2 regions of the Cytobacillus sp. FSL H8-0458 genome follow, and region 1 is predicted to be linked to the other one. Evidence: riboswitches for the same ligand, from Rfam matches in the RefSeq annotation. Region 1 holds a riboswitch; the other holds the start of a gene.

The links. A riboswitch is a leader RNA that binds a small molecule or an ion and turns the genes downstream of it on or off. The one in region 1 is predicted to bind S-adenosylmethionine.
Region 2: it holds a riboswitch for S-adenosylmethionine, as region 1 does, so the genes downstream of both, NYE23_RS21975 (methionine ABC transporter ATP-binding protein) here and NYE23_RS09120 (methionine biosynthesis PLP-dependent protein) in region 1, are expected to answer to the same signal.

The regions. Positions count from the first base shown of each region.
Region 1 is NZ_JBBOBR010000001.1:1,873,910-1,878,331, reverse strand. Features, by position in the region: gene sucA (2-oxoglutarate dehydrogenase E1 component) at 1-814, opposite strand, end outside; gene NYE23_RS09130 (hypothetical protein) at 1,130-1,369, opposite strand; gene NYE23_RS09125 (H-type small acid-soluble spore protein) at 1,535-1,714, shown strand; SAM riboswitch class I at 1,914-2,029, shown strand; gene NYE23_RS09120 (methionine biosynthesis PLP-dependent protein) at 2,106-3,218, shown strand; gene metC (cystathionine beta-lyase) at 3,215-4,399, shown strand; gene NYE23_RS09110 (bifunctional homocysteine S-methyltransferase/methylenetetrahydrofolate reductase) at 4,404-4,422, shown strand, end outside.
Region 2 is NZ_JBBOBR010000002.1:120,227-124,648, forward strand. Features, by position in the region: gene NYE23_RS21965 (MetQ/NlpA family ABC transporter substrate-binding protein) at 83-928, opposite strand; gene NYE23_RS21970 (methionine ABC transporter permease) at 941-1,609, opposite strand; gene NYE23_RS21975 (methionine ABC transporter ATP-binding protein) at 1,602-2,627, opposite strand; SAM riboswitch class I at 2,779-2,882, opposite strand; gene NYE23_RS21980 (O-acetylhomoserine aminocarboxypropyltransferase/cysteine synthase family protein) at 3,023-4,339, opposite strand.

The DNA.
Region 1 (4,422 bases):
GGAACTCCGCGAAAATCATTTCATACGGCTTCCCAAGCACATGTGCAAGAACATTTAACCTTCCGCGGTGGGCCATGCCGATGTTAATTGTTTTTGCTCCATCCGAAACGGATTCAGAGACAATTTCATCCAATAAAGGAACCATTGTATCAAGGCCCTCAATGGAGAATCTTTTTTGTCCGACGAAGGTTTTATGAAGGAACTTTTCAAATTCCTCAACTTCAGTCAGTCTTCTTAAAACTTTCAGTTTTTCCGCCTTTTGCATTGACAGCTTGTGGCTGTTCGCACCTATTTTGCGGCGGAGCCAGTCTTTTTCGTTTTCATCAAATATATGCTGGAATTCAAAAGCAATGGGGCCCATATAAGCGCTCTTCAGGAATTCAATTGCTTCAAGTCCGTTGCGTAAAGGATATGTGGCATCTTTAGTAATGACACCAGCAGGGATCTCTTTCAAGTCATTTTCAGTTAAGCCATATTTGCTCAGTTCAAATAAAGCAGCTTCCGATTTATTGTTACCCAGCGGATAAATATCGGCAGCCAAGTGGCCATATGTGCGGATATTATCAGCTAGGCGAATAGCAGCAAGTGTTTTCTCAAGCTGTCCGGCATTCATTGGCTGATTTGCTGATGAAGCGATTTGTGCCGTTCCTTCACTCGCAAGCGGGGAACCATTCTTTTCAAAGTACTCTTTCATTTCAGGATCAATCGATGATGGATCCTCTAAATATCTTTCATAAAGTTCAATAACGTAGCCAAGGTTTGGGCCATGAAATCCCTGTTCAAAAGGTCCCTCACCATTAAATGGCTTTTTCATGGAAAATTACCTCCATAACTGTTTTGTAAGTGAATAATTCAATACGTTTTTTCTCCCTGAAAATACAATACCCATCATTTGAATGAATTAACAATTCATTTTTACGAATAATAATATTTTTCAGAGGATAAAACGTTTCCACAGTTATTCTAACACGTAAAATCTAGTTGTACAAAGATAAAAACATGAATATAGTGGAAAACTATTAAAAAAATTTTTTAGCAATAACTTATTCTAAAAAAATGATTTGTAAAAGGGTAAACATTTATAAATATGAAATAACTTGAACATAAAAAAAGCCGAAATGTTTCGGCTTTAAAAAGTTTCTACCAGGTTTATATAGATTTGTTTCGATTCATTGGTATTTTTTCTGTTTTCTTTTAGGGAAGATTCAATGGCTTCTCTGGTATCTACGGGAAAATCAAAATGACCGCATGTTGTACATTTTTGGAATAAGCTGCCGGCAACATTCACTTCAATGCCATCAATTGTCCGGAAAACGGCTGGCCCATCTGTTTCGGCAAATCTGTGACGGCAGTGACTATGTTCTTGCATAAAAGCTTCCCTCCAAGAAAAAATTATTTTCCTCATTATTATAAAGGAAATATTCTGAACTTTAAAGAGATCTAGCTATAACAGTTTATGCCAGGCTAATTTTAAAAGAATAATATGTGTCTTTTTAAGGCACATTAAAATTATTCAAATTCAGGAGGTTTTTCCATGAATATAGGCAGAGCAAAAGAGATTGCTGAGTCTGCTGAAGTGCACAGTGTCACTTTAAATGGCATACCGATCATCATTCAGCATGTAGATGAGCAGACTAAGACAGCACGCATTTACACAAAAGCAAATTCTGAAAAAGAAATGGATGTGCCGGTTAACGATTTGATTGAAGAATGAATACCCAAAAAAACTTTCCAGAATGTAATGGAAAGTTTTTTTGGTTCAAGATCCTCCTTATTCCTCCTTGAAACAGATATTTAAGGCAGAAGGACTCAAGATGCCTGGCCAGATATTTTTTATAACATGAAATATTCAAAAAAGTGTTGACTCTTAACGGTTTACTGTAGTAAAGTTTAGAGAAAATTTAATATTTGATTTCTTATCCAGAGAGGTCGAGGGTAAGGCCCGACGACGCCTCAGCAACCAGCAATCATATTTTGATTGAAAAGGTGCTAATTCCTGCAAGTTTTTTAGAAACTTGAAAGATAAGAAGAATGGCTGTTCACATTAAAAAGTCTTCTTCTTATAGAAGGCTTTTTTTTATTATGACGAAGGAGTGTTTACCAGCATGTATAATATTGACACCAAATTAGCACAAATCGGAAACAGGAGCGAATCAGCAACAGGTGCAGTCAATCCGCCTGTATACTTTTCCACCGCCTACCGGCATGAAGGCATTGGTCAGTCAACTGGCTTTGACTATAGCCGAACAGGCAATCCTACCCGCCAGCTGCTTGAAAAAGCAATCGCCGATCTGGAAGAAGGCGATCAAGGCTATGCCTGCAGTTCTGGAATGGCTGCCATTCTTACGATTCTTTCCCTCTTTAAATCCGGAGATGAGTGGATTGTTTCCAAGGATTTATACGGCGGAACCTATCGTCTGCTTGAACAGGGCTTCAAAAAATGGGGACTGCAGAGCAAATATGTAAATACGAGCACTCCTGAAAATGTTGAAGAGCTAATCACTGAAAAAACGAAAGCAATATTTCTGGAGACTCCCACTAACCCGCTGATGGAAGAGACAGACATTCAGTTGATAGCTGACATCGCGAAACGGCATAATATCCTGCTGATCGTTGATAACACATTTTACACCCCCCTTCTTCAGCAGCCGTTAAAGCTTGGAGCTGATATTGTCATCCATAGTGCGACGAAGTATCTTGGAGGCCATAATGATGTCCTTGCCGGTTTAGTTGTCGCAAAAGGCAAACAGTTATGTGAGGATCTTGCCATGAACCACAATGCTGCAGGTGCAGTCCTTAGCCCATTTGATTCCTGGCTTTTGATCAGAGGCATGAAGACACTCTCTCTTCGCATGGAACGGCATGAAAAAAATGCCCGGGAGTTAGCGGCTTTCTTATCACACCATGATGCCATAACAGATGTTCTTTATCCAGGCAAGGGAGGAATGATATCTTTCCGGATCCAGGAAGAATCCTGGGTGAATCCTTTTCTGCAGAGCCTCTCCCTAATCTCCTTTGCTGAAAGCCTTGGTGGAGTCGAGAGTTTCATAACATATCCTGCAACACAAACGCATGCGGACATCCCTGAAGAGATCCGCATTGAAACCGGTGTCTGTAACAGGCTTCTGCGTTTCTCGGTTGGAATCGAAAATGCAGAAGATTTGAAGGCGGATCTTGAACATGCTTTTGCAAAGGTTTTAAAGGAGGCAGTACGATGAGTACGAATTACACATTCCAAACGAAATTGCTTCACAATAATCAAAAATTCGACCCGGAAACAGGAGCTGTCAGTGTACCGATCCAGCATGCCTCCACTTTCCATCAAAAAGATATTGATGCGTTCGGAAAATATGATTACAGCCGCAGCCTGAATCCAACAAGGGAAGCACTTGAGGAAGTCATCGCGGAGCTTGAAGAAGGTATTAGAGGGTTTGCCTTTTCTTCCGGAATGGCTGCCATTTCCACAGCATTCCTCCTTTTATCACAGGGAGATCATGTTGTCATTACAGAAGACGTTTATGGCGGAACCTATCGCATGACAACAGAGGTCCTATCCCGTTTTGGCATTGAGCATACATTTGTTGATATGACAAATCTTGAGGAAGTAAAAGAAGCAATCCGTCCCAACACGAAAGTTTTCTATGTAGAGACTCCTTCCAATCCGCTGCTGAAGGTGACAGATATCCAGGCCATCAGTTCACTGGCAAGACAGCATGGAGCCCTGACATTTGTGGATAACACATTCCTGACCCCTGCTCTTCAAAAACCGCTCTCTTTAGGGGCAGATATCGTGCTGCATAGCGCAACCAAATTTTTATCCGGACACAGTGACGTCGTTGCCGGCTTAGCTGTTGTGAAGGATCCTGAATTAGGAGCAAGACTGGCTTTTCTCCAAAATTCCTTTGGAGCTGTTCTGGGTGTACAGGATGCCTGGCTTGTCTTGAGAGGCATTAAAACGCTGCAGGTTAGGCTCGATCAGTCTGTGAGATCAGCTGAGAAGATTGCCCGTTTCCTTCATGATCACCCTGCAGTAAAGAAGGTTCATTATCCCGGTTTTGCTGAACATCCCGGCTATGAAATCCAGAAGAAGCAGGCTGTGAACGCAGGTGCTGTTCTTTCTTTTGAACTTGAAGATGAAAAGTCGATGAGAGTATTTGTGGAAAATGTTAAAATTCCTGTTTTTGCAGTAAGTCTCGGAGCAGTTGAATCCATCCTCTCCTACCCTGCCAAAATGTCGCACGCAGCCATTCCTCCATCTGAAAGAGAACAGCGCGGAATAACAGACAGTCTTCTCCGTCTTTCTGTTGGCCTGGAGAGCGCAGAGGATATTATAGAAGATTTCAAGGCAGCTTTATCTGCAGCCGGACAAACAAAGCAATCCATTTTACAGCGGGGGTGATACTTTGAGTTTCCTGGATAAAT
Region 2 (4,422 bases), on a different contig from region 1:
TTGATTGCATTTCAATCTATACGGGAAGTGGGGCTGCTGATCCACAAAAAAAACAGGCGCTGTGAACGCCTGCATTTCTGCCTTACTCAGATACCGGCACAACGGCACCTTTATATTTTTCAAGAATGAAATCCTGAATTTCTTTAGAACGAAGCACTTCTACAAGAGCTTTAATTCCTTCTTTTTCTTCATCGCCTGTGCGGACTGCAATTACATTTACGTATGGTGAATCTTTGTCTTCAATTGCAATTGAATCTTCAAGAGGATTCAACCCGGCATCAATTGCATAATTGGAATTGATCAGGACTGCATCCCCTTCTCCATTATTGTAGATTTGAGGAAGAAGTGATGCTTCATATTCAGTATCAAACTTTAACTTTTTAGGATTTTCTTTAATATCTTCCAGAGTTGCTTCCGTTTTTTCTACATCTTCATTTAAAGTAATAAGTCCCTCTGCTTCAAGCATGGAGAGAATACGGCCATGGTCTGCTACTGAGTTGCTCATGATGATTGATGCACCCTCAGGAAGTTCATCAAGGCTCTTATACTTTTGGGAATATACTCCGATTGGTTCAATATGAATTCCGCCTGCATTTGTAAAATCATATCCATGTTCAGCTTTCTGTGACTCAAGGTAAGGAATGTGCTGGAAATAGTTTGCATCCAGCTCCTTAGACTCAAGAGCCTGGTTTGGCAATACATAATCCTGGAATGGCACAACATCAAGTTCAAAGCCTTTTTCTTCAAGTAATGGCTTTGCTTCTTCAAGAATTTCAGCGTGAGGTACGTTGGAAGCCCCTACTGTAATTTTAGTGTTTTCTTTACTTTCTCCGCCTTCACCGGCATTGCCGTCTTTTTCCGAAGTTCCGCAAGCTGCAAGAACAAGTGCTACTGCAAGTGCAAGAGCAAGTGATAACCATTTTTTCATGTCAATCTCTCCTTAACGTTTGTCTAATTTTGTTGTTATGATATCTCCAATAAACTGGATGATAAATACGATGATTAGAATAATGACAGTCGCCATAACCGTCACATCATTGCGGCTCCTCTGGAATCCTTCCAGGTAAGCGAGGTTTCCAAGTCCCCCAGCACCGATAACACCGGCCATGGCTGTGTAGCCAACCAGCGCGATGGCTGTAACGGTAATTCCTGAAACAAGGGCGGGCATTGATTCCGGAAGCAGAACCTTCCAGATAATCGTGCTTGTTTTTGCGCCCATAGACTTGGCCGCTTCAATTACACCTTTATCTATTTCCCTCAAGCCGATTTCCACCATTCGGGCATAAAACGGGGCAGCACCAATAATTAATGCAGGCAATGCTGCATCCTCCCCAATCATTGTCCCAAGCAAAAACTTCGTAAATGGAATCAGTAATACAATAAGGATAATAAATGGAATCGAACGGAAAATATTGACGAACGCTGAGATAATTTTATTGATTGCTGCATTTCCCCAGATATTCCCCTTTGAGGTTAAAAAGAGCAGCAGCCCCAAAATTGCTCCTAAAATAAAGGTTGCAATAACAGAAATAGCTGTCATATAGAGAGTTTCCACAGTAGCTTCCCACATGGAGTCCCATTTCACATTTGGAAACCATTCATTAAGCATTGGAAATCACCTCCACGCCCACCTGCTGAGAATGGATAAATTCAATCGCTTTTGCAACTTCCTCTGCTTCTCCATCAACATGGATGAATAAGGTGCCGTAGGAACCATTCTGTGTCTGGGAAATCTTCCCCTGCAGAATATTAACAGTTACCTGGAAGTGACGGATCAGGTTTGTAATCAATGGCTGTTCAGCTGATTCGCCGACAAATCCTAATTGGACTACTTTTCCTTTTGGATACAAATCGACCAGATGATCAATCGTTTCCTTCGTTTCTTCAGGCTCTGTCACCTGCTGGACAAAGCGCTTTGTAATCACAGCTTTCGGATTCTTAAAGACATCCAATACAGGGCCGATTTCCACAATCCGGCCGCCTTCCATAACAGCAACCCGATGGCAGATTTTACGGATTACGTGCATTTCATGTGTAATGAGGACAATGGTTAAGCCCAGCCGCTCATTGATGTCAACAAGCAGCTCCAAAATGGAGTCTGTTGTCTGCGGATCAAGGGCAGATGTTGCCTCATCACAAAGCAGCACTTTTGGATTATTGGCTAGGGCTCTGGCAATCCCTACTCTTTGCTTTTGACCCCCGCTAAGCTGGGAAGGATAGGCATCTTCTCTTCCCTCCAGACCGACGAGTTTAATGAGCTCATCTACTCTTTTGAGCCTTTCCTGCCGGGAAACCCCTGCGATTTCAAGCGGAAATGCAATATTCTCTCTTACTGTCCTCGACCATAACAGGTTGAAGTGCTGGAAAATCATGCTTATTTCCTGCCGCGCTTTTCTTAGCTTGCTTCCCTTTATCTTTGAAACCTCATTGCCTGCTACTGTTACACTGCCATGGGTAGGAAGCTCCAGCCCATTCAGCATGCGGATTAAGGTACTTTTACCTGCACCGCTGTATCCGATAACACCGAAAATTTCTCCTTCTTTTACCTCCAGGTTTACATCGTCAACTGCTTTTACCTGACCGTTTTTTGAAGAGAATATCTTCTGTACATCTTTTATGGAAATCAACGTGATAGTCACCTCTTTTATCGAAAGATACAGATAATAATTAATAGACTGCTTTTATTCCCTATTCTTCACTCTAAATAGGCTTTCATGCGCAAAAGCAAAAATGCCTTTCTGCACATGAGCAGAAAGGCATAAAAAAATTTAGTCCTTTCTCTCATCTATCAAAGCTATGCTTTGAGTGAATTGGCACCATTTCAACTAATTGACGGTTGCCGGGCTTCATAGGGCACTTCCCTCCACCTCTCTTGATAAGAGCGTAACGTTCTATATTAAATTAATACTTTAAATGAATTAAGCAGTTTTTTAATTACGTTTGCTATCGTATCATAGCCATTAAAAAGGTGTCAACGATGAAATTTCAAACTTTCGGAAAAAAGTGAATGGTAAATTTTCCTTTACGCTTTTGCAGCTAGCGATGTGAGACCTGCAGCTGCTTCTATCGCCTGTTCCAGGTCTTCAATTAAATCTTCTGCATTTTCGATGCCGATCGAAATCCGAATCAAGTCCTCCGGCACTCCTGCAGCTTTTAAACCTTCCTCATCCAGCTGCTGATGAGTCGTGCTTGCAGGGTGGATAATCAGGCTCTTTGCGTCCCCGACATTTGCCACATGTGCCCATAGCTGCAAACTATTGATCAGCTTGGCTCCAGCCTCTCGACCGCCCGCAATTCCAAATACAGCCACTGCCCCGGCTCCTTTTGGCAAATATTTATCTGCCAAGTCTTTGTCCGGGTGGCTTTCATGACCTGGATAGAGCACCCAATTAACGGCCGGGTGCGCCTCCAAATATTCCACTACCTTTTTGGTATTGGCAACATGTTCCTTCATTCTCACATGCAGAGTCTCAAGACCCAAAGTGAACTGGAATGCACTTTGCGCACTCATTGCAGGTCCTAAGTCTCTTAACAGCTGTACCCGTGCTTTTATAATATAAGCAGCTTCGCCAATTGCTTCGCTATAGACAATATCATGGTAGCTCGGATCAGGCTCTGTAAAGCCCGGAAACTTAGGAGAATTCCAGTCAAATTTCCCGCCGTCTACTATAACTCCCCCCATTGTGGTCCCATTGCCGAGCAGCCATTTTGTCGCAGAGTGTATGACAATGTCAGCTCCATGTTCAATAGGCCTGCAAAGATAAGGGGTAGCAAAAGTGTTATCGACAATCAGGGGGACACCGTTTTCGTGTGCAATTGCGGCAACCTTTTCAATATCCAGGATTTTCAGGCTGGGGTTTCCAATCGTTTCGGCGAAGACAGCCTTTGTTTTATCTGTAATGGCGCTCCGGAAATTTTCCGGATCCTTTGGATCCACCAGTTTTACCTTTATTCCATACTTGGGAAGTGTAACTGCAAATAAATTATAAGTACCCCCATATAAATTGGATGCGGCAACAATTTCATCACCAGCTTCGGCGATGTTTAAAATGGCAAGTGTAATAGCAGACTGGCCGCTGGCAAGGGCCAGCGCACCCACTCCTCCTTCAAGCAGGGCCACTCTTTCCTCAAACACACTGACAGTGGGATTATGTATCCTGCTATAAATATATCCCGGCTCTTTCAGGGCAAAGAGGTCTGCAGCGTGATCTGTATTTTTGAACTGATAAGCATTATTCTGATAAATTGGGACCGCCCTCGCGCCAGTTACAGGGTCAGGCTTCAGCCCCCCATGTACTCCAATTGTTTCAAAGCGGTAATTTTTCTGTTTGTCCGTCATCGCTATCTCTCCTCTATAAAAATGTTTGTATTTCATTTCTTAAAAGCAGAAAAACCCTCTTCATAAGAAGAGGGCTGTATCGA